4 regions of the Autumnicola musiva genome follow, and region 2 is predicted to be linked to each of the others. Evidence: riboswitches for the same ligand, from Rfam matches in the RefSeq annotation. Region 2 holds a riboswitch; each other region holds the start of a gene.
What was found. Region 2 has a riboswitch for cobalamin ahead of RM539_RS16050 (PKD-like domain-containing protein). Riboswitches for the same ligand answer to the same signal wherever they lie in the genome.
Positions count from the first base shown of each region.

Region 1: linked by a shared signal. The riboswitch ahead of RM539_RS06350 (ribonucleotide-diphosphate reductase subunit beta) and the one ahead of RM539_RS16050 (PKD-like domain-containing protein) in region 2 are both predicted to bind cobalamin.
Region 3: linked by a shared signal. The riboswitch ahead of RM539_RS18280 (TonB-dependent receptor plug domain-containing protein) and the one ahead of RM539_RS16050 (PKD-like domain-containing protein) in region 2 are both predicted to bind cobalamin.
Region 4: linked by a shared signal. The riboswitch ahead of RM539_RS06900 (TonB-dependent receptor plug domain-containing protein) and the one ahead of RM539_RS16050 (PKD-like domain-containing protein) in region 2 are both predicted to bind cobalamin.

Region 1 covers NZ_JAVRHK010000003.1:319,876-326,093, reverse strand. Annotated here, with positions in the region: gene RM539_RS06365 (NAD(P)H-dependent oxidoreductase) at 1-128, opposite strand, end outside; gene RM539_RS06360 (SanA/YdcF family protein) at 261-893, shown strand; gene RM539_RS06355 (ribonucleoside-diphosphate reductase subunit alpha) at 990-2,678, opposite strand; gene RM539_RS06350 (ribonucleotide-diphosphate reductase subunit beta) at 2,702-3,676, opposite strand; cobalamin riboswitch at 3,787-3,918, opposite strand; partial or broken gene RM539_RS06345 (glycosyltransferase family 2 protein) at 4,601-6,030, shown strand.
Region 2 covers NZ_JAVRHK010000015.1:63,818-70,035, forward strand. Annotated here, with positions in the region: gene RM539_RS16045 (endonuclease/exonuclease/phosphatase family protein) at 1-357, shown strand, start outside; gene RM539_RS16050 (PKD-like domain-containing protein) at 538-1,935, opposite strand; cobalamin riboswitch at 2,043-2,249, opposite strand; gene RM539_RS16055 (SusC/RagA family TonB-linked outer membrane protein) at 2,791-5,955, shown strand; gene RM539_RS16060 (RagB/SusD family nutrient uptake outer membrane protein) at 5,967-6,218, shown strand, end outside.
Region 3 covers NZ_JAVRHK010000024.1:11,816-18,033, reverse strand. Annotated here, with positions in the region: gene RM539_RS18300 (DUF4625 domain-containing protein) at 1-77, opposite strand, end outside; gene RM539_RS18295 (DUF4625 domain-containing protein) at 101-1,030, opposite strand; gene RM539_RS18290 (hypothetical protein) at 1,279-1,605, opposite strand; gene RM539_RS18285 (hypothetical protein) at 2,012-2,299, shown strand; cobalamin riboswitch at 3,189-3,377, shown strand; gene RM539_RS18280 (TonB-dependent receptor plug domain-containing protein) at 3,477-5,483, shown strand; gene RM539_RS18275 (YncE family protein) at 5,493-6,218, shown strand, end outside.
Region 4 covers NZ_JAVRHK010000003.1:438,667-444,884, reverse strand. Annotated here, with positions in the region: gene RM539_RS06920 (THUMP domain-containing class I SAM-dependent RNA methyltransferase) at 1-157, opposite strand, end outside; gene RM539_RS06915 (ZIP family metal transporter) at 348-1,016, shown strand; gene RM539_RS06910 (DUF4268 domain-containing protein) at 1,128-1,556, shown strand; gene RM539_RS06905 (YncE family protein) at 1,691-2,779, opposite strand; gene RM539_RS06900 (TonB-dependent receptor plug domain-containing protein) at 2,782-4,611, opposite strand; cobalamin riboswitch at 4,643-4,928, opposite strand; gene RM539_RS06895 (ABC transporter substrate-binding protein) at 5,261-6,218, shown strand, end outside.

The sequences.
Region 1 (6,218 bases), on a different contig from region 2:
AGGCCGTATGAAGTGGCTGTAAGATTAAATGCCTTCTTAAGGATTTCAACCTTATTCGCAGGAAGAATTTTTTCATCATCAAACTTCTTTGTTGCATACCGCCACTCCAGGGCTTCAATATTACCCATAGTCAATATTTTTTTACAATTTCCACAAATTTAAACAATGAAAATACGATGACCTTACAATAAGAATAAATTAAACCAATACATCAAATTTTATTAGCTATATTCGAATCACTTTTTAACTTTCACGTCTGCATGAGACTGGTAAAAAAATCTATTCTTACCCTTGCAATCTGTGTGGTTCTTGCCAGCCTGATTGTGCTGGGATTTGAAGCCTACATACAAAGAGATACGGCTCCTCTTATTTATGATCAGATTGAAAATGTTCCTCCGGCCGAAACAGTTATCGTGTTGGGGGCCAGCGTACATTCTAACGGAAAACTTTCTCCTGTTTTACAGGACAGGATTGAAACTGCTATTGACCTTTATACCTCCGGAAAAGTGGAGCAAATTCTTGTTTCAGGAGATCATAAAACCGAAAATTACGATGAAGTGGGCGCTATGAGAAATTACCTCCTGCAACATGGAATTCCCGAAAACAAAATTTTGGAAGATCATGCCGGTTTTGATACTTATGACAGTATGTACAGATCCCAACAGGTAATAGGAATATCAGATGCTATTGTGGTCACGCAGCGCTTCCACCTGCCAAGAACAATGTTTATAGCTAAAAATCTTGGGTTAAATTACAAGGGCTTTGTTGCAGATAAGAAACAATATGAAACCTCCACCCGTTTAGTGAGAAGAGAAAAACTGGCAAATTTCAAGGCTCTGTGGGAAGTAATTACCGATGGAGAACCTGCCACTTTAAAAAAGAGACTGGAATAAATTTTTAAGTTTGAGAAATAAGAAAGTCCTCCTGAAAATTTGGTAATTTTCAAGAAGACTAATCATCATCTTTTCTTCTGTGAAGTCAATAACTAATTAGGCTTCACAGCTGGCGCAACTCACCATATTAGAAATGAATTCTTTGGAAACACTTTGACTACGTTGATAGTATAAAGTTTTTACCCCAAGTTTCCAGGCTTCAATCATCAAATTATTTACTTCCTTTACAGGTAATCCCGCAGGAATGTTAAGGTTAAGACTTTGCGCCTGATCGATAAATTTCTGCCTTACCGATGCCTGCTGAATAATCTCCAATTGGCTGATCTCTTTAAAGGTTTTAAAAACATCTTTTTCCTCCTGTGTAAGAGAATTTAAATGTTGCACACTTCCGTGATTCAGCATAATACTTCTCCAGGTATCCTCATTATCTAGGTCTTTTTCCCGAAGCAATTCCTTCAGATATTTATTCTTTCTCATAAAATTACCTTTAGCAAGCCCCGCTTTATAATAGTTACTGCTGAAGGGTTCAATTCCAGGAGATGTCTGGCCTAAAATTGCAGAAGAAGAAGTAGTTGGTGCAATAGCCATTAAAGTTGTATTTCGCAACCCGTAATCTTTCAGGATGCCCGGTTCTCCATAAATGGTGGCCAGCTCTCTACTGGCTTTAGTGGCCTTTGTACTTATATCTTCAAAAATCTGATGTGTTAATCCTTTGGCCCGCATTCCTTCAAAAGGGATCATATTCTTCTGTAAATAGGAATGCCAACCCATTGCGCCTAAACCCAGTGCACGGTGATTCCTGGCAAACCGGTTTGCTGAAGCCAGATAATGGTTTCCTTCAGTTTTGGCAATAAATTCCTGCAATACCCCGTCCAGGAAATAAATGGCAAGTTTCACCGCCTCAGTATCTTTCCATTCATCATAAAGTTCAAGGTTCATTGAAGAAAGACAGCAGATAAATGATTCATCTTCAGAAGAAGGTAAAGCGATTTCAGAACATAAATTACTGGAATGGATAGTTTTGTTTTTGTCTTTATAAACCTGAGGCTTGAAACGATTAATATTATCTTTAAAAAGAATGTATGGTAAGCCTTTTTGCTGGCGGCTTTCCAGGACTTTCGCCCAGATATCACGTTTTTCCATATCGCCGTCTATCATCTCCTGCATCCAGTAGTCGGGTACACAAACCGCATTAAATAAATTCTGAATAGGATTCCCGATATTTTTAATTTCAAGAAACTCTTTAATATCGGGATGATCAATGTCCAGGTAAGCGGCAAAAGCTCCACGGCGTACACCGCCCTGGGAAATGGTATCCATTGCCGTATCGAATAATTTCATAAAACTGGTCGCACCGCTACTTTTACCATTATCGGTAACCGCACTGCCCCTACCCCGCAGTTCCCCAAAATAACCGGAAGTTCCTCCGCCAATCTTGGTTTGCATAATCACCTCGCCAAGTTTATGGGTAATTCCTTCAATATTATCGGGCACATAAACATTAAAACAGGAAATTGGCAAACCACGTTCGGTGCCCATGTTGGCCCATATTGGTGAACTTAAACTCATCCAGCCACGTTCAATCATCTCGATAAAAGCCCCGGCGAGTTCAGGCTTGTACAATCTTTTTGCAGAGGCATTAGCCACCCGCTCTATTGCAGATTTTACAGTTTCACCTTTTAATAAGTATCCGCGGTTTAGGATTTGCTGGCTTTCCTCGTTAAGCCACCATAAACGTTTTTTATTTGGCTCCTCGGCAATTTGTAAAGGTTGAGTGGTATTCATCATGAAAATCTCAGGTTTAAAAATTAAAATAAATCTGCTGCGGTGATGCTTTTATCGTGTTTTGTATAATCAACAGGACGCCTGGCAAAGAAATCGTCCAGACTATTGGCAAATACTTCTTCCTCAAACCAGCGCATAGGCTCATATTCTTCCGGAGAAATATTGTAGATTTTTGAAATCCCGATGTTTTCCAGACTCTCGTCTAAGCGAAATTTCATAAAATCCATAAGGTTTCTCTTATTGATGTTTTCCAGTTGACCGTTGGCAAAAATCCAATCCAGTATTTCCTCTTCCACTTCAATAGAATGAATTACGGTAGATCTTAATTTCTGAATAAGCTCGTCGTTAAAATATTCCGGAAATTCTTCACGAATCTGATTGATAATATAAATACCGGCGTTGGCATGAATTTGCTCATCTACTGAAGTCCAGGCTATGATATTGCTAATATTTTTCATTACTCCTTTGAAACGGTTAAAGGAAAGCACAATTGCAAACTGACTGAACAGGGAAACATTTTCAATTAAAATTGAGAAAAGAATCAGTGACGAAATATAATCCCTGGGATCTTCTGCTTTAGTATGCTCCAGGGCATTTGTTAAATACGCAATTCTGTTTTTGATGGCGGGCACCTCAATCACTTTCTCGAACTCATTATTATAGCCCAAAACTTCCAAAAGCCTTGAATAAGCCTGAGAATGCCGGAATTCACATTCGGCAAAAGTGCTTCCCAATCCATTAAATTCCGGTTTTGGCAGGTGCTTATAGAGGTCGCCCCAAAAGGATTTAACAGCAACTTCAATCTGGGCAATAGCCAGCAAACTTTTCTTTACAACATCTTTTTCCCCTTCAGATAAATAGGTGTGAAAATCCTGCACATCTGCAGTGAAATCTACTTCGGAATGCACCCAAAAGGACCTGTTGATAGCATCGGTAAAATCTAAAACTTTGGGATATTCGAATGGCTTATAATTAAGCCGCTTGTGAAAAATACTCATGTTACTTTTGCATTATAGGTGAAACAAAAGCATAAAATTTAATGGATGGAAAGAAATAGGTGAAAATCTATTATAAAATATCCCATAATCATTACTTTTTATGCGAAAGTAAAGTGGTTTGGTTGATAAGGTAGCCTGGCTTTTTAGAATCTAAATTACAGTTGCGCAACAGCTCATGACTTTCACATGATTCCCCTTAGATTTACAACCAATACAATTATAAAGTCAAAAATAACAAGAAAGCACCATCTCTTTTTCCATTCATCTTTTAGTTATTCACATACTTCTTCACATTGTTTAAATCTTAAAAAATTTTGTGCAATTAGTTTTCCTTAAATACGGGAACAAAACATAGCGCTTTACCCCTCTTACCTGGTACCGGAGAATATAAAGACTGTTGCGTTTCCGTTTTAAGGTCAATAGTGTCTTTAGATTAACTACGTTTAATGGATTCTTTTCTCCTATAAGTTTTCCTTCCGGTTAAATGCTAAATATGGATGTTTTCGCTCATCAGGTAAACAGTAATTTCTACCTGTAAATAATCAGAAAAGATTACAAATTAAGTATTGAAGAAATTTGGTGAATCAGAGCCATCTTAAATTATAGTGAGGCAGGCAATAATTCTTTCAGAAAATAAATAATAGAATTCAAAACTGCCATAAAATTTCCCCCGGCCCATAGATTGGGAATTATATCTACAATTTTCCAACTGCACCACATCTATTCCCCACAGTAATCAATCCTAATTAATTGGAATCAATTGATTTTAGCTAATGGTATAAAGATTGAATCCCAGCACATATATAAAGTTTTATGGTTCTATCAAAGAATATGGAACTGGTAAACACATAGAAAACAAATAAGATTTTAAAAAACCACATGAATAAGAATATCAGATTTTCTGCTTCAGCTCCAGCTGAAATAATAAAAACAGACAATAACAAACCAAAAAAAGAAGATTCTTCATATGGCGCCGGAAGAGAACGTTTTTCAGGTTCAGATAAGGATTTCAGGAAGGTTTCCTGGAGCACCAGGCACCTTCTTATTTTATTAGGCACTTTTATACTTTTAATCGGTTCAGCTTTTTGTGTTTACCTATTCCAGGCTGAATTTCAGGAAATGAATCTAAATAGAATGGATTCATTGGCAGGTATGTTATTTATAATTCTCACAAGCTTCTTATTAATATTTAAAATTTGCTTTTTACTATATATTGCCAGGTTGTTTTTTCGCTATAAGCCAGTTCCATCTGTTACAGACGAGGAATTACCTTTTTGTACTGTTATAGTGCCTGCTTATAATGAAGGTAAACAAGTCTGGTCCACATTGCATAGTTTAGTTGAGAGCAATTATCCTGCAGAAAAAATACAATTAATTGCCATTGATGATGGTAGTAAAGATGATACCTGGCACTGGATGAAAAAGGCCAAGGATCAATTGGGAGCTCGTGTATCAATTTACCAGCAACCCACTAATAAGGGGAAACGACATGCCTTATATCGTGGTTTCAAACTGGCTAAAGGAGAGGTCTTTGTAACCGTAGATAGTGACTCTATTGTAGAGGAAGACACTTTGCGTAATCTTGTATCTCCATTCATTTCTAATAAAAACTGTGGCGCGGTAGCGGGAAATGTGCGGGTTCTCAATAATGAAAAAGCGATCATTCCCAGGATGTTAAATGTTAGTTTTGTATTTTAGTTTTGAATTCATAAGATCTGCTCAGAGTGTATTGGGTTCTGTATTATGTACTCCCGGCGCCCTGGCTGCCTATCTAAGTAAAGCGGTTATGTCCTGCCTGCCGCAGTGGATTAACCAAACTTTTATGGGAAAAACAACCGATATTGGTGAAGATCGCGCAATGACCACTATGATCCTTAAACAAGGCTATCATGTATTATTCCAACGTAATGCCTATGTCCACACCAACATACCGGAAAGATTTAGTGCTTTACATAAGATGTTTACACGTTGGGAAAGGAGCAATGTTCGGGAAAATCTTATGATGTCAAAATTTGTTTTTTAAATCATTCCGCGAGGGATCAAAATCCGGTCCTCGTATATTACTCTTAAATCAATGGATGCAAATGTTAACGGCTTATCCGCTGTTACTGGTTATGATCATTTTATTGCTTTCACATCCAATTTTGTTTATCAGTTCCACACTGCTAAGTGTTTTTATATTTTCAAGCCTTCCGGCTCTATTTTACGCAAAAAAATATAATTTCTTTGAAGCTTCCTGGGCCTATTCCTACAGTATTTTTTATACATTTGGTATATTCTGGATTACCCCTTATGCAATGGCCACGGCTAGTAAAAGAGGGTGGTTAACCCGTGATTTACCACAGAAAAATTAGTTTGGGCCAGAGTTAAATAATTGAATTTTATAAATTTTCTGAAGGCTTACACCTTCAGAAAATTTCTTTTTTAGATAACTATTGATAATTGACTACCAAACGGGAGTAAGGTTTTTAACTCTTAGAACCCGCTAACGGATAACCCCCACGAATCTTATTCTTTAATGAAGTACGATTTAAAGTTATAA
Region 2 (6,218 bases):
CCCGTAGCTCCCATGCCCAGTGATAAATATCCCGATAATGTAGGAGAAAAAGAAGTGGAGCTCCTTAAGGTTAGCGATTTAGTAGTGGCGGAAGAGATGCCCTCTATAGTAGCAGGGGATTTTAACGACGTTTCCTGGTCTAATACGGCCAGATTGTTCGGGTATAGTGGAAATTTGAAGAACGTGAGGCTAGGAAGGGGGCTGTATAACAGTTTTGATGCGAATCTAAAGATTATGCGCTGGCCGCTGGATCATTTTTTTGTGACCGAAGAATTTGAAGTGGCAGATATTCAGAGATTACCAAATATTGGATCTGATCATTTTCCTGTTTATGCTCAATTTGTATTATCTGAATAAAATAAGAAATGTTTTTCCTGTTTGTCACGGAATTTTTAACAGGGAAAAAGAACAATACTGAATAATTTTTCCCGTAACACCAATGGGTTATACTAAAAAAGGTCTCTGATGGAGATGTTACATCAGAGACCTTGTCTTTTGAATAGCAATTTTATCAGGTACAGAAAATTTTCTCTTTCTTTAATCTACCATTGAAAGGTCCGATGCTCCTTTAATTTCTGTAGAAATTTCTCCTAACCAACCTGCGTCTCCCTGGGCTCCTGTGTAAACTTTTATAAAATCGATCCCTCTTAGTTCAACGGGATTAAGGTTCGCATCAACTGCCCAATCAATTTCCATGGCGTTACCTCCATAGATATTGTAATCGGCATCAAAATTATCTACATATCCCCATTCCAGGGCATCAATGGATACAAATCCGTCGGTATTTATGGTAGGATAAACTCTTGTGCCTGCAAATGTTACTTCCTCCTGTTCTTCAATGAACTGCGGATAATAATTTTGGGTATGATAGGAATTTATCATAACACTATCCTGATTCTCCTGATTATCCAGCCAGGGAACATTGGCATATTCATCAGGATTTGTATAGGTAAGCTCATAATTTAAGGATGTTTCTTCCTTATTATGGGCACTCCCTGCCAGCTCATACCACGTATCATCTGGAATACCATTACCATTTTCATCAAAAGAAACCTGTACAATTCCCGGTTCAGAAAGGCCACTCATCGCATTCCCATAAATTACGAAATCTTTTTGTTCAGCTATGTTTTCAATAGTATGATCAAAAGTAAAAATCACATGTCCACCCCATGCTCCCAATGAAAGGATGTTGGATTTTCCACCAATAATATTTTCTGCATCCTCAGGAGATCCATAATTTTCATTTATGTGCTGTCCCGGTGCAGGTTTGTACTCCAGTATATCTGAAATAAATTCGGTACTACTTTCTGTTTTTGGTCTGAAATATAACTCATAAGGATCATTAACAGTCACCCGGTAAGTCCTGATAATAGAATCATTTTCTGCTTTTGCTTTAAACTGAAGAGAAAATGTCCCGGATTCATCAGGAACATAATTGAGGAATTGATCATTTGAGATTTCTTCTTCGTCTACTTGCCAGCTAAAGCTTGTGGTTTGTGGAGCATTTAAAATTTCAGGCTCCACCACTAAAGTATCTCCTAAAGTAACTTCATAATTTTCCTCATAATCAGGATTGGCAAATTGTATAGGATCCTTTACTGTAACCTGATAATTTCTAACCACAGAGTCATTATCTGCTATTGCTTTAAATGTGAGAGAAAAGGTTCCTGATTCATCTGCAACATAATTCAGGATTTGATCGGTTGAAATTTGTTCTTCATTTAATTCCCAGCTAAAGCTTGTGATTTGTGAAACATTCAAAATTTCAGGCTCCACCACTAAAGTATCTCCTAAAGTAACTTCATAATTTTCCTGATAATCAGAATTGGCAAATTCCATTGGTGTTAGTCCAGGATCATCATCTTTACTACACGAGGAGAAAAGAAAAATTCCTCCAATAAAAATAAACAGATAATTAGATAATTTTTGTTGCATTTGATTTGTATTAAAATTAATAGTTAAAATTAACTTGTTTACAAAACAAAACGGCAGGGGGTATAAGAAGAATAGAAGATCTACCCAAAGCAATAACTCCCGAAAGCTTTGTTTTTTGATTTTTGGCAGGTCTTCTGACTTATCCCTCTTTTTAATCCTTCCCATCTATAAAAGACAGTGGTTTTATTAAAAAGATTTTCCCCGGAAATACCAGGAGGGATTTACAGCAGCGGGAACTGTTCAGGATTTACACCTGATTCCCTTTTAATACAAAACTTAATAAAGCATTTGTAACCGAAAATCTGGACAATATTAGTTTATTTCCATGAGGTGCGGAAGGTGGAAACCCAAAATTTTTCAATTATAATTACCTGCCCTTAATTTTTTCAGAGGAATATTCAGAGGTTTTGCCTTCAGCAACCTTCGTAAAAGAACAGATTAAGAGTTAAGGCTCAAAGCAGAAAGAAACACCAGGTAAGGTTAGCTTCCAATTTTTGATCAGGAAGAAACCATAAGAACAAATTTTAAAAGAAGCAGTAGGCAAATGGATGCATGGTATTATGAAAGCATTATAGTGATGGGAAAAATGGAATCTCTTCAAAACCCCAGGTTTTAAGGGTAATGCTTCAAAATTTATGTACAGTTGCAACAAATATGTTATTTCTTTTGAAGTTAGCCCGATATATTTGTTTTCTAAATATTAAGATTTATTAACTATAAATTATTAATCAATCGATTTCGTAAATAATCCTGAATTTTATGTTTCTGAATTATTTACCCGGATAGAAATTCATGCTATACAATATGGATATTATCCATTATGATCTAAAAATTGTTATTAAATAACTTAGAAAAATGACAAAACATTTACTCAATGAATTGAGCTTTAAGATTCGAAGCGTTTATCTCTTTGGTCTTTTAAGCCTGATTAGTTTTACTGCGTTCGCGCAAAGTACGATTACAGGAACCGTTACTGATGAAAACGGTCCTATACCGGGAGTTACGGTTATGTTGAAAGGAACTGCTAATGGAGTGGTTAGTGATTTTGATGGAAACTATACCATTGGTAACGTTCCTTCTGATGGTGTACTTGTTTTTAGCTTTGTAGGGTACAAAGCAAAAGAAGTGCCTGTGAATGGCCAAACCCAGATTAATACTACTTTAGAAACAGACGTATCTTCTTTGGATGAGGTGGTTGTAGTGGGGTACGGAACCATGAAACGAAGTGACGTTACGGGTGCGGTAGTCTCTGTCTCCGAAGATGCGATTGAAGAATCTATTCCCACCACAATAGATCAGGTTTTGCAGGGTCGTGCTGCAGGGGTTCAGATTCAGCAAAACAGTGGAGCGCCTGGTGCCAGTTCTTCTATTCGTATTAGGGGGATAAGTTCTATTACAGGTTCTAATGAGCCTATTTTTGTAATAGACGGAGTTATAGTGGACAGTAATACAGGGCAGGCTGGTCAAAATGCTTTTGCATCAATTAATCCTTCAGATATTGTTTCCATAGATATTTTAAAAGATGCTTCTGCTACTGCTATATACGGATCAAGGGCGGCTAATGGGGTAATTCTGATTACTACTAAAAGAGGTAAAAACGGAGAAGCTACTATAAACCTTAATAGTTACATTGGCTATCAGGAATTACCTAAACAACTTGACCTGCTTAACCTTCAGGATTATGCAATCCTTAAAAATACCAGGGCCGATCTGGACATTGTTCAGCAAGACCCTGAATTTATACGTACCGATTTGTTAGGTGAGGGAACAGACTGGCAGGATGAAATGTTTACCAGGGCTATGATGCAAAGTCATAACCTCTCAATTTCCGGGGGCAGCGAGAAGAACACGTATGCTATGAGTATAGGGTATCTTGATCAGGAGGGGATTGCACTTGGATCTTCTTTTGAGCGGCTTAACTTAAGAGGAGTTTTTGATTCCCAATTGAAGGATTACTTAAAGGCAGGTATAAATTTCGCTTTTAATAATATAAATCAAACTACAACTTTTTCTGATCAGTCCCTTATTTTAACCGCTTTAAGACAGACTCCAAACGTGGCCGTGCGTAATTCTGAAGGTACCTTTGATGGTCCTGTTACGGATGAGTTTACGCAAAACAACCCTGTAGGTTTGGCAAGTATTAGAGATAACAGCAATGAAAGCGCAGGGATAAGGGCAAATACTTTTGCTGAAATCGATTTTATAGAAGGACTAAAACTTAGATCGGAATATTCTATAGATTACGGATTTTCAAACGCCTACACATTTAATCCTTCGTATGAATTTGGGGCAATTGTAAATGATGTCAGGGAAGGTACAAGAACAAAAACCTATAACAAATACTTCAATTTTCGAAATGTTCTAACCTATGACCGCGCCTTTGGAAATCATAATATCAATGCAATACTCGGCCAGGAGTACCAGGAATCTAATTACGAAAATCTTTACGGCTACCGTTCAGGTTATTTAACCAATGGAGCTACAGATTTAAATGCGGGAGATGCTACTACTGCCCGAAATTCAAACGCCAGTTTTAGAAGTTCCCTAAATTCCTATTTTGCCAGGGCCTTCTATTCATTTGATGACAGATATTTGCTAACTGCAACATTAAGATATGATGGCTCTTCAAAATTTGCCAAAGAGAATCGCTGGGGATGGTTTCCTTCAGCAGCACTGGCATGGAGGGTTTCCAATGAAGAGTTTTTGAAAGACAATGAATATATTAACAATTTCAAACTTCGTTTGGGATATGGAGCTGTGGGTAACCAAAGTGTTCCTAATTATGCCTTTACTTCTATTTATGGAGCTTCAGCAACTCCGTTTGGGGCAGGACTTTTGGCTTCGAATACAGCGAACCCGGATTTGCAGTGGGAGACTACTTATTCCAGTAATATTGGATTGGACCTGAATATGTTCAATAACCGTCTTGAATTTATTGCAGATATTTATTATAAAAAAACCGAAGATTTATTACTGCTGGCTCCTTATCCGGACTACTCCGGAACTTCAGGTGTAGGTGCAACCTCTGCTCCATATGTAAATATTGGTTCTCTTGAAAATAAAGGTGTTGAATTAACACTGAATACGGTTAATGTAGATAAGGGTGATTTTTCCTGGAGAACAAATCTTGTATTTACCCTTAATAGAAATAAAGTTTTAGGCTTAGCAACAGAGACAGGTATCTTAAACAGGACGCTACAACAGGGATCAGATGTTACCATTGTTACCAGGACAGCAGTTGGTAAACCAATCGGCCAGTTTTATGGTTATAAAGTAATAGGCCGCTTTGAAGAAGCTACAGATTTCTATTATAGAAATGAGGAAGGGGAAGTAGTACCTACCGCGTTGCCGGAAGGGCTGGAAATTGGTGAAAACGGTGTGTGGATTGGAGATTATATTTTTAAAGATATAAACGAAGACGGAGTTATTAATGAACAGGACCGGGACTATATCGGCAATCCTTTGCCAGACTTTAGCTATGGTATTGGGAATACCTTTAGCTATAAGGGTTTTGATTTAAATGTTCAGCTTTCCGGGTTGTACGGCAATGAAGTGGTGAATTATCAGAGGCGCTTTTTAGAAAACCCGCGTGAAAATACTAATCTATTACAGTCGGCTCTTGGTTATGCCGAATTGGGGTTAATTGATCCTGATGGGCCTAATGATTATAGAAATGTGCAGATTGTGGATGGAGATCCTCATATGCCAAGAATTGCTGCTTCTTCCGCAGCCTCAACTTCAAATTTTAGGTATAGCGACAGGTTTTTGGAAGATGGCTCTTATTTGCGAATTCAGAATATCTCCTTTGGATATAATTTTCCGCGGGATTGGGTAGAAAGATTTGGACTGCTTAACCTTAAATTATATACCAACCTGCAAAATGTATATACGTTTACCAAATATTCAGGATTTGATCCTGAAGTGGGGTCAATTAACCAGGATGCGCTGCTAACAGGAATAGATAATGGTAGATATCCCTCACCCCGAATTATTACTGTAGGCTTAAATGTCAATTTTTAAAAAAAATTACTATGAGTATAAATAAATTATTTATCAGGCTATTTTTAGCAACTTTATTCGTTGCTTCTTATAGCTGTAGCGAAGATTTGGAAATAGAACCTAACGACCAGATTGCCAGGGAAAACTTCTTTCAATCTGAAGCAGATTTCAGGGCGGCAACGGCACCTCTTTACAATAGAGTATGGTTTTCTTTTAATGACAAATTTTATTTTGGATTAGGAGATGGCCGCTCTTATAATTTATACGCGCCATTTTCAGATTAT
Region 3 (6,218 bases), on a different contig from region 2:
TTATCATCATCGCTGTTACAGGAGGTAAATGATAAAAAGCCAATAATTGCCAGTAGGAAAAAAAATCTTGTTTTCATAGTTGTTATGAAAATTATGCTTATTAAAAGCCACTGATTTCAATCTCGATGTAATGAAATAAACCAACATTATAAGTTGTATTTTCATATACAAGCCCAAAGTAATAAGTACCTGTTTCCCATTGCTTTTCCCCTTCTATAGGATTTGGTTCTGGAGCATTATCACTTTCAGCACCAATAACCATTTGCGGGACATCTCTTACAATCTCAAAAGAATCCAAATCAAAAACAAAATTAGAAAAGGTTTCTGTATCTGTCCAATTGCTATGTTCATAATAATCGTATACAATGACTTTGGAGAAGTCAATTGCATCAATAGTTTCAGGACGATGATCGAGTGATGCATTAATTAATATTAAGTACATTTTACCATCTCCCTTACCACTACTAATATCTGCCTGGGACGAAATAGTATCATTCACTTTAAGACTCGTTTCGTTTTCAGTAAATTCTCCATTTCTATAAATGAAATTACCATTTAGAGATAAATTGAAGGTTGTCAAATCTGGATCTACAGGAAGATTTTCTGGTAAAAAGATGGTAATTGTCCTCACTTCTTCTGAAATACTGCCATTCTCGTCAGATACGGTGATTATAAAGTCATATACACCTTCCACAGCGTCATCAGGAATATCAAAATGTTTGTGAACGGTGGTGTTGCGCAGGCCGCTGTATTCATCCCAAGAGATGTTAAAGGACCAGTCTCCAGCATACTCTTCATGCTCGCGAGGAAGAATATCTACACTCACCATATCAATTCGTTCCCCGGCCACGATATCTGCGTTGAGGTGAAAGTCCCTGCCTATAATTCCTCTTTCATTGTTATTTAATCCAATCTCAATATTGGTCAGTGTAGCCTCTGCCGGTTCTATGTTTTGGTCATCATCATTACTACAGGATGTGAATGACAAAAAACTAATAAATGCGAGTACGTAAAAAATTCTTATTTTCATGATTTTAGTATAATTATTAAGGATTTATAAATTTTAATTGTCAAGTAGGGTAATTCAAGAGTTTTGGAATAAACCCAATTGGTATTGTTTTCTTGGAATGGGTAGAATTTCTGATAAGGATCAGCTCCTAAAACTAGTATGAATAGTCTTGGAAGAGTTTCCTTGAGCCTATAAGGCATCTTCTAATAAAAAGTGGAATCCTAATTAGATATAATCAGAAAGAAACTCTAAACTTTGTAAAAGAGAATTTACCCAATTAATGCCGGGGGTGCCCGAAGCTGAAATAATCGAAATGGAAAAGGATTTACTTTGTCTTCAAGGGAAACTCTGTAAATCTCTTCCTTTAGGGGAGTGTATAATGTATAAGAATAGAATTCAGGGAAATCGGAAGTAGTGAGGTGAAAGGAACAAAAATCACAATCTGCTTTGGCATCCATATCGGAAAAATGAACCGAACTTATATCCGTATCGCCAAAAGATGTTTCGTGGGAAAGCGAATGCAACGCAGGTAAAATACAGGCAGAAAGGATAATACCTCCCAGTAGTAAGCATATTTTTGTTCTCAACTTTTCCACAGGTCACAAATCTAATAAACTGGTTCATATAAAACTCCATTTCTATTCATAAATTGTATATAATCTAAGAAGTTCTCATTGGAAATATATAACAAAATGATTTATGATATCTCCCTGAATTATCGCTGAAAATGTGTGAAATCTTCTTTCAATTGAGATAGCACTTAAAATTTGACTTTAAAAATGTCGTCAAGGTTTCAAAAAAAAGTTCCTAGTTCTTTGAAGTATTGTCATTGTTATTAACTGGGGACTTGATTCGAACCAATAACCTCGGATTATTATTATAAATTGGCTTATTAACCTCTTGGTATTCGAAACACTAAACTACTACACTTCAATAATTTAATATTTACACTAATTTCATTTTTCATATTTCGAACCAAAAAAGCTTTCAAAATGAACCACTATGGACTTGAAGTCCATAGTGGTTCATTCAACTATCTCAGAGTCCAATGCGATCATTATAAATTCAGAAGAAGAATATCGGGATTTTATTAATAAAATTAAAAACAAACCGCATAAAGATCAAATCGGAATGCAAAAACAAACAACTATGCCTCAACCCAATCACCTCTGCAATGGGGGGATTATTGAGATTAGTGCAGCTGATACCGGATATGCAAATTTAATATTTCAGGTTTATGTAGGTGCTGGTAGTTGTAATTTTACAGAAGTAATAGGCGGAGCTTTTTGAAGGATGGACTTTAGGAGTTAGTTATACTTATAAATACAGTGAAAATCATTGCGGTTATGCAACTGCTTATGGGATTTATAATTATAACTTATTTTTTGAAGGCATAGGAACTATATATGGTGATCCTGCGGAACATACCTTAGTTCCAAATTGCAATTAACTTTTAAGATAACACTAATAAATACTTTATTATGGAGATTAATCTATTTATATGGCAAACTATTTTGACCATCTTATTAATACTAGGAATTATATGGTTAATCAAATTTTTATTTTTTAAAAAGAAAAAATTTGATTCTTAATCCAGAAGTAATTAAATACGCCAGTTTTTATGTGCCAAAAGTTTGGTTAAACAGTTGTCCCGGCGAAAGAAATTGGTATGCTTCGTTGCAATAAGCATCGATATGAAGTCGGCTTTTAAACTCAATGTTTAATAAATTGTCCGAAGCAATATTTTCGGTAAAATACAATAGTTAAAAATCTAATTTTTTTGATGGAATTTCCGTAGCATCACCAGTATCATCTGAAGCTTCCGCCAAAGATTGCATCAGGTAGCATTTACCATTGCAATCTAACTTTGGCTTATCTTTATTGATACATAATACTTCTGAAATATATTCGTAGTTTAAAACATACTCCCCATAAAGCGAAAAAGGCCGAAGCACAATAAAAAAGGCGAGTAATGGGAAATAAGTATTTCACGCTGCAAAAATACTATTTGCCTGATGGTCTAGAAATCAATTCCGCTTAAAATTCAACTTTTAACATATCTACGATCTTTTGATTCTAACCATCATGGCTTGGCATAAAATTTAAAGAAACACAATTTTACCACTACTCTAAATTTTATTAATAAACTTTAAAACTTTCTAAAAACAATAACTAAATTTGCGGCTCATTAAAAAATGGTTGTCCGGATTTTTCGCCGGACATTAAAAAGGGAATCTGGTGAAAATCCAGAACTGTCCCGCAGCTGTAAGCTTTTTAAATGAAGCCCATATATGGTCACTTTCTAATTAGAGGGGAAGGCCGGGTGGATAAAGCAAGTCAGAATACCTGCCATTTTTAGTAATTCAATAAAGCTTTCGGGGATTGAAGCTTGGATTCGTAATATGAACCCTTTCATTAAAGGAAGTGGTTTGTCTTCCTTATTCTTCCTCGAATGTAAAATAACCTAATGAGGAAGAATTCAATTTGCATTGGTATACTATTATTTACAGGACTTTTTTTGAGTCCACTATTACTCCTGGCGCAGGAGCGGGATAGCATATCCCCAATAGTGCTTGAAGAAGTCTTGCTAAACCACCGTAAAAATCTTAAAGAAACTCATAATTCTCCCGCGCCGGTACAGGCAATCTCGGGTGAAAAACTACAAAAACTCAATAGTATAAATGTAGCAGATGCCCTGAGTTATTTTAGTGGTATTCAATTGAAAGACTACGGCGGCATTGGCGGTATTAAAACGGTTAATGTACGCAGCATGGGTTCGCAGCATACCGGGGTTTTCTATGATGGCATACAATTGGGAAATGCACAGAATGGCCAGGTGGATCTCGGAAAATTCTCGCTAGAGAATATGGAAAAAGTAAGCTTATATCAAGGGCAACGTAGTGAAATACACCAATCAGCAAAATCTTATGCTTCAGCCAATACCATCTATTTAAAAACAAAAACTCCAAAATTTAATGAGGGCAAAGCTTATAATTTTAAGGCAGGAGTAAAGTCGGGTTCTTTCGGGCTTTTTAATCCTTCCTTGAATGTAGATTATAAAATTAGTGACGCCATTGCGGTGAGGTTAAGTTCAGAAATGGTTAAAGCTCACGGAAGGTATAAATTCTTGTACTCCAACGGGGTCTATGATACCACGGCCGTAAGAAACAATGCAGATATCACCTCCTACCTCCTGGAAGCATCTGTTCACGGAAACCATACAAAAAATAATTCCTGGCAAGTAAAATATTACCATTATAGTTCTGAAAGGGGACTTCCAGGGGCAATTGTTGCCAATAGGTTTAGGCGACCGCAAAGGTTATGGGACCGCAGTAATTTTCTTCAGGCCGATTATAAGCATGAGTTTGGAGAAAAATATGCGATTAAAGTCCGGGGCAAAATAGGCGAGAATTTCTCTCGTTACCTGGACCCGGAAATTACCACTACTACCGGGCTTCTGGATAATAAATACGACCAACAGGAATATTATCTTTCCCTTGTAAATACCTATAAGATAAAACCTTTCTGGAGCTTAAGCCTGGCTACAGATTTTCAGCAAAACACCATGCAAGCCAATTTGTACCGTTTTGCTTACCCTAAAAGAAATACTTTGCTAAACGCCCTGGCCACAAACCTTAACTTTAACCGGTTTACAATGCAGGCAAGCCTTCTAAGCACAGGTATATACGAATCGGTACGGTATTATGAAGCTGCAGAAGATTTTCAGGAATATTCACCAAGCCTATTGTTTAATTTACAGCCTTTCGCATCTCCAGAGTTAAGAATACGAGGCTTTTACAAGAACATTTTTAGAATGCCCACTTTCAACGATTTGTATTACACCTTTGTGGGCAATACTTTTTTATCTCCAGAATATTCAGACCAGGTTAATTTAGGTTTTTCCTGGCAGAAAAAATGGGGAAATACTTTCCTTCATGTCACCAGCGATATCTATAAAATTTGGGTCACAGATATGATAGTGGCCGTTCCCGGTACCAATTTATTTAGATGGACGATGCTAAATCTTGGAGAAGTAGAGACCATCGGACTGGAAACTACGGTTAAAAACTCGGGAAATCTTTCCAAAGAACTTAATTATACGGTATTACTCACCTATACCTTTCAGGAATCTCTAGATGTAACCCCGGGTGGGAACAGCTTTGGGCAACAAATTCCTTACATCCCCACACATAGTGGCAGCCTAAGCGTAATGGCTTCTTATAAAACATTAGATGTTAATTACAGCTTTATTTATACGGGAGAACGTTACAGTCAAAAGGCTAATATCCCTTCGAACTATTTGAAACCCTGGTACACCCATGATATATCTTCCAGTTATATTTTTAATTTTTTAGACAACCCGCTAAAACTGGGTCTGGAAATAAACAATGTTTTAGATCAACAGTATGCGGTAGTAAGAAATTTTCCGATGCCCGGCCGGTCGTTTCGGGCAAACCTTAATTATGAATTTTAATAAAATAACATGAAAAAACTCTGTTTATTATTAGCATTAGGCTTTACCCTCTATTCGTGCCAGACTGATGACATTGATATTGAAGAGGATGTACAAAACCCCGAGATACCGACGAATCCAACAGACCCAGATGATGATGATGATGATGAACCTGTTGAATCAGATGATGCTGTAAGAGGTTTCTATTTGCTCAACGAGGGCAATATGTCTATGAACAAAGCCTCTCTTGATTACATGGATTTTGAAACCGGGGAATACAGAAGGAATGTCTTTAGCCAGGCAAACCCAAACCTGGTAGGCGGTCTGGGAGATGTGGGTAACGATATTGGCATCTATGGTTCTAAACTGTATGTGGTTGTGAATGCTTCTAATAAAGTGGAAGTACTCGATGCAGATACGGGGGTACGCCTAAAACAAATTGATATCGATAACTGCCGGTATATCACTTTCTATAGAGGAAAAGCTTACTTAAGCACTTATCTGGGCAATATTGGAGATCCCAATGCCCAAAACGGTATGGTGGCCGAGATAGATACCACCAGTTTGGAAATCACCCGACGGGTTGAAGTGGGAAGGCAACCTGAAGAACTTGTAGCCTATAACGATAAGATCTATGTGGCCAATTCCGGGGGATATAGCCCTCCGGATTACGAATCTACCATCTCGGTTATAGATCTACAGGATTTTACAGAAACCAGGCGCATTGAAGTGGCCATTAACCTTCACCGGTTAAAG
Region 4 (6,218 bases), on a different contig from region 2:
ACAAATTCGCCTTATACATAAAGCCGTTGTCGCCCACAAAACTTACATTACGTGTTCCTTCTTTTACCTCCATAGCACCTAAAGCCATAAGTTCTTTAGCCAAAATTGGTTCAAAACCGAACATGGTCTTGGCGATCATTTTAAAATTATTTCCCATATCACGTTTTTAGAGAACCGCAAAAATACATTAATTTTGGCCGTTCCTGAAAGAAGTAAGGGTGAAGAGAGGTATGAAGTACGAAATAAGAAGTAGGAAATTAAAAGTGAAGAGTTCAAAGTTTAAAGTATAATTACAGATTAGTGCCTAAAGCCTACAGCTTAAATAACGAAAAAATCCGCTGCCAAGAATGATCTATATTTTACCCTTACTCTCCGTTGTTGCGGGTTACATCATTTCCCTGTTTTTAAAACCGGGCAGTTCTACCGGTTTTAAATTGTTGCTTTCCTTTAGTGGTGCCTATCTGCTAGCGGTTACGGTGTTTGAACTGTTACCCGAGGTTTATCATAATGGCACAGATGAAATTGGTATTTTTATAATGCTGGGACTGCTGCTGCAAATCATCCTGGAGTTTGTGTCCAAAGGTGTGGAGCACGGGCATATGCACCACCAGGAAGAGGCTGGAAGATTTCCTTTTTTATTGCTGGGCAGTTTAAGCCTGCACGCGTTGCTGGAAGGTTTTCCCATACATGACCACGGCCACCTGTTACACGGAGTGGTGATCCATAAAATTCCGGTGGCGGCGATATTATCAGTTTTCCTGATTCGCTCAAAAATGAGCAATTTAGCCACCTTCCTTTTTTTGACATTTTTCGCCCTTATGACGCCACTGGGAAGCTGGCTTCAGGAAAACTTTGAATTTCTTCAGCAGTATTCAGCCCCAATAAACGCGGTGGTAATAGGTATTTTTCTGCATGTTTCCACAACTATTTTATTTGAATCGGCTAAAAACCATAGTTTTAATATTTCAAAACTGGCCGTAATCGTTCTGGGAATTTTACTGGCTTATTTTATTTGAGGTTTCGACTGCGCTCAACCTGACAATAAAATGTTTATAGTATAATTGAACTAAAATTATTCAGCGCTTTTTAAAATTCTGAAAAAACAATTCCGGAGAAAGAGAAAAATCATGTTTAGCAGGGAAGAATCAAAAAAACTTACGCAGGAATTCTGGACGGGATTCGGAAAAAAATTTCCCCATAAATGGTTACTTTATAATACCAGGATTAAAGAAATCCACCTAAAGTTTACTTTTACACGTAAAATAGCGCAGGTTTCCATGGACGTAAGTTCTCAGGATGAAGTGATCCAGGCTTATTATTATGAAAAGATGCTTTCGCTGAAGAAAATTCTTCTTGCTGAATATTTACCTGATGCCATTTTTGATGAAAACTATGAACTTCCTGAAGGGAAGACTATTTCCCGAATTTATGTTCAGCTTAAAGACGTAAGCATTCATAATAGAAATGACTGGGAAAACGTACAGCAATTCTTTGTTGAAAAAATGCTGAAACTGGAAGAATTTTTTACCGATTTTGAAGATTTTATTAAAGCCTGAAAACTTTTAATTTCGCAGCTCACCCCACTGCTGTTATTTTCAAAATTTAGCCCATACGCATATTTTCAGGTTTAATGCAATACCTGGGGAAATACACGTATGGGCTAGATATAACTTTGGAGTGAATTAGCTATTTATTCATTGAAATAAACTCCGTTAGGGTTAATACCAACTTCATAAGAATTCAACAGGCTCCCATCTGCAGTGCTGTAGATAAATAAATCTCCGTCTCCTGTAAAGTCTGCATTAGCTGAAGCGGCATAAATATTTCCGTTTTCAACTTCAAATCCATATAAAGAAGCCACATCGGTCAATTCAGCAAAAGCAGTTTCCGGCAGTTCAGTATCGGTTTCATTAAAAGTATAAACGCTTTTTCCTAAAGTATAGTAAATTTTATCATTCTCAATATCAAGATTCGCAGGATGATCTGTAGAATTTGGAAAAGTAAATTCCGAAGCTATTTCATTAGAAGTGAGGTCTATTTTAACAATTTTCCCTGCCGTTTCTGCCGCAGGATCGGGATAAGAACCCATTCCTGCCACGGCAACCCAAAGATATCCGTCTTCAATCTCCATGGAACCAGGACGATTGCCTACGGTAATAGTTTCTGTGACTTCATTAGTAGAAGCATCTATAACGGTAATTTTATTATTGACGGAATATCCTCCATTTTGAGCTATGTAAAGCATTCCGTTTTCTTCTACAATTTCCTCAGGGCCTTCCTCTATACTAATGTTTTCTGAAACGGTAAAATTTTCCAGGTCAATCACCGCCACGTAATCGTCTTCAGCATTTGTACCGTCTCCCCAGTTGGTGACATAGGCATTCCTATTTGTAAACGCAATATGACGCGGATTTTGAAGTCCCTCATCAATAGTTGCAACGGTTTCAAAGGAATTCCGATCTACAACTTCAACAGTATTAGAAACATTTACCACAATAAAAGCATAGTCTTCATAGAAGCCCATACCCTGCCCTGTATCTCCAAGTGCGGCACCAGAATTTTCAGCAGCAAAAACATCTTTCACCACAGTCCCGGTTTCTTCATCCAAAAAGGAAACCGTACTGTTGCCGGAATTAAAAACGCCTTCATTCAGAATAAAAATACCATTGGCATAATCTCCCTCTGCTACAGGAATTTCATTAAGGTCATCATCGTTTTCACAAGATGTAAAAAAGGTAATGGCTGCTAAAGCCAAAATAAAAACTTTGTTGATTTTCATATTTAAAATTTAATGGTTAGTGAACTATTAATTGAACGCCCCGGCATTGGCCTGGACGGTAAGCTTTGATAATCTTTATTAAAAAAATTCCGCATTTCCAGCCCTACAGTGAGAAAATCCCTTTTGCCAAAACTGTAATTAATTCCTGCATTCGAAATAGTGTAGCCTTCCAGCTGATAATTATTATCTGAAGAGGTGTAAATATTGCCGTTATAGAGAAACTGGTAGAAAAACGAAAAATCAATATATGAATACCCAAGTGAAGCAGTGCCTTTATGTCTCGGAGTATAAATAAGCTCTTTATCAAGCACCTCATCATTGGTTTTAGTGTAGCTGTAATTTGCATTTAAACTGAAGTGGTGTCCGGTGTAATTTTTCTCAAAGTTTCCGCGGAATTCCAATCCATAATTTTTTACGCTTTCAGTATTTTCAGGACGCCAGGTGCCACGGGAATCGGGAACCCACCGAAGCAAATCATTAATTTTCATTAAATAAGTGGTGATTCCGAATTCAAAATCACTAAAGTGAAGATTCTGGCTTATTTCCCCCTGATAAGAAGTCTCCGGGTCAAGATTAGGATTTCCGCCGGAAGCCCAGAATAGGTCATTATAAGTAGGAATCCTGAAATTTCTTGAGAAATTTAAATTTACCTCATAAAAAGAAGTAACGGCATAACCCGCTCCAACAGAGTATAAAAAAGGAGACTCATAGGTGTCAGTAATTTCCTTTCTTGCACTTACTTCATAAAAAAACTTTCCTAAATTATGATTAAGAAGCAACGCGAAAGCTCCAATATTCCTAACATTTTGTCCTACATCAGAGCCTTTTCCATCCGTATTCCTGTAGTCAATCAGGGCGTTCAGGCTCATTTCAGGATTTATCTGATAGGTAAGGTCATATTTTGCAATATAAGTGGCCGCGTTTCCGTAAGTAAAACTTTCACTGTCCCGGTTTTCAAAATATTTATATTTTTCATCCAGATAAGCCAGCTTCAGGGAAGAAATAAAATCATTGAAAAAACCCTTCCATTCTAAAAGATTGCGGCTATTTAAATCTTCATATTTATTATTGGAGGGAGCGGCAAGAGTTCCCGAAAAACCGCGCTCACCCGTATAAAAGTTGCTGTAAAATTTCAGAATATTGTCTTCGTTCAGCCAATGTGCAATTCCCGCGCTCATACTGGTATTGTAAAAATCACCATTCTCATTGTGCTTTTCTGTTCCCAGGTAGTCATAATCATTTTCGGATTCTATTCCGGAAAAATTGATATAAACGCTGGTTTTTTCTGAAGATGCTTCAGCTGAATAATTTAAAATATTAGTATTAAAACTGCCAATTTCGAGCCTCAGGCCATTGCTAAATTCGCCATCAAACCGAAAATGATTATTGAGATGAATACTGCCGCCAATTGCACCGCTGCCATAAAGAACACTTCCACCACCTGCCCTAAGAGCTATATTATTGTAATTTGAAGTGTTGACTGTATTAAAATCGGTTTGGCCGTTAAACTGAGAATTGATATTAATCCCGTTCCAGATTACTGCAGTTTGTGAAGCTGTGGTCCCGCGAAAAGACGGGGAAGAAACCCCTCCCACACCATTTTCTTTAAAATAAACAGGACTATTAAACTTTAATAAAGAAGTTAAAGACGGTTCATTTTCGGCAATAATAGAATCATTTAAAACTGAAATTTCCTGGGTGCGGGAATGCCTAAAAAGCTTTACATCACTCAGCACAACTTCTTCCAGTTTAGTGATAGAATCTTTTTGTGCCAATGCCGGGAAGGCATAAAACAACACCAGAAATAGAATGTAAAATTTTGCGTTTTTCATCTGCCTCTGACTTTTATCCCGAAAGTCTCGATTTTAAAGTTTGCTTTTGGCAGGTCTCCTGGCTCGCGTCTTGTTGTTTACCTTCCCATTCATAAAGAACAGTGGTATTTGAAGTGATAACAACAAGCATCCCAATTGGACTAAGCTTACAGTTGCGGGAACAGCTCAGGCTTGTTTGAAGTCAGAGGTAAGAAAGATGAAGTACGAAGTAATCTAAATTTGCTTCTAACTTCTAATTTCGTATTTCTAACTTCAACCTGATTCCCTTTTAATCGTACCGGAAAACCCGGCACGGAACCAAAAATTTTGTGCGAAAATAAACATTTATGTTTGTTGTCAGCCTAAATTTTTAAAGAATATTTGATTATTCGTTCCTGGTAAAAGTTCTCCGGGGCAAGCCTACGGAGCATAGGAGGAACACGTTTCCGAACTTTAGACATTTACCAACGAGGCAAGTATAGGAGTATTAAACCTCCTGGAATAAAAACCTTAACTGACGTCATGCTGAACTTGTTTCAGCATCTTATATCAACTTTAAAAACCTATAACATATATGATGAGACCCTGAATCGAGTTTAGGGTAACGATAGGTTTGTAGATTTCAGATATTCAATAATAATCTTACTTTTGAATCTTAAACACATTCCTCTTGAAAAAATTCACTTTTCTTTTATTACTAGTAATTACAGGCGCATGTAAAAATTCAGAAAATAAGGCAGAAGACATTCAATCTACTCAGGGAGAACAGGTTGAAATTTCCTATGCCAGTGGATTTGAAATAGAAAAATTTGATGATTATTCCATTATTGAAGTAAAAACTCCCTGGCCAAATGCCGAAGAAAAATTCCGCTATCTCTTAGCTGAAGAAGATGCAGAAATTCCTGCCGGCCTGGAGTATGATCAAAAAATTGAAGTTCCCATAGAGCGTATTGTGGTAACTTCCACCACTCATATTCCGGCTCTGGAAGCTCTGGAAGTAACATCCACTTTAAAAGGTTTTCCGGGCCTGGACTTTATTTCTTCAGTAAAAACCAGGGAATTGATCAATTCCGGAGAAATTAAAGAATTAGGAAAAAATGAAGATCTTAACACTGAAGTTTTAATCGATTTGAAACCCGATGTAGTTATTGGCTTTGCAATTAACGGCAACAATTCTGCTTTTGAAACCATTCAAAAAACCGGAATCCCTGTAGTTTATAATGGAGACTGGACAGAAGAAAGTCCTCTGGGCAAAGCAGAATGGATAAAGTTTTTCGGTGCATTTTTTAATAAAAGTCAGCAGGCTAAAAAAATTTTTAACCAAATCGCTACCAGTTACAAAGATGCAAAGGAACTGGCAAGTACTGGCAAGGAGTCTCCCAAAGTTTTAAGCGGTTCCATGTATAAAGATCAGTGGTATATGCCTTACGGAAATTCCTGGACCGCTGAATTTATAAAAGATGCCAATGCCGATTATATTTATTCTGAAACCGAGGGAAGCGGCAGCATGGCACTTTCTTTTGAAAGCGTTCTTGCAGAAGCACAGGGTGCAAAGTACTGGATAAGCGCCGGCCAGTTTACTACCTATGAGGAACTTTTTGCAGATTCTGAACATTACCGCCAATTTG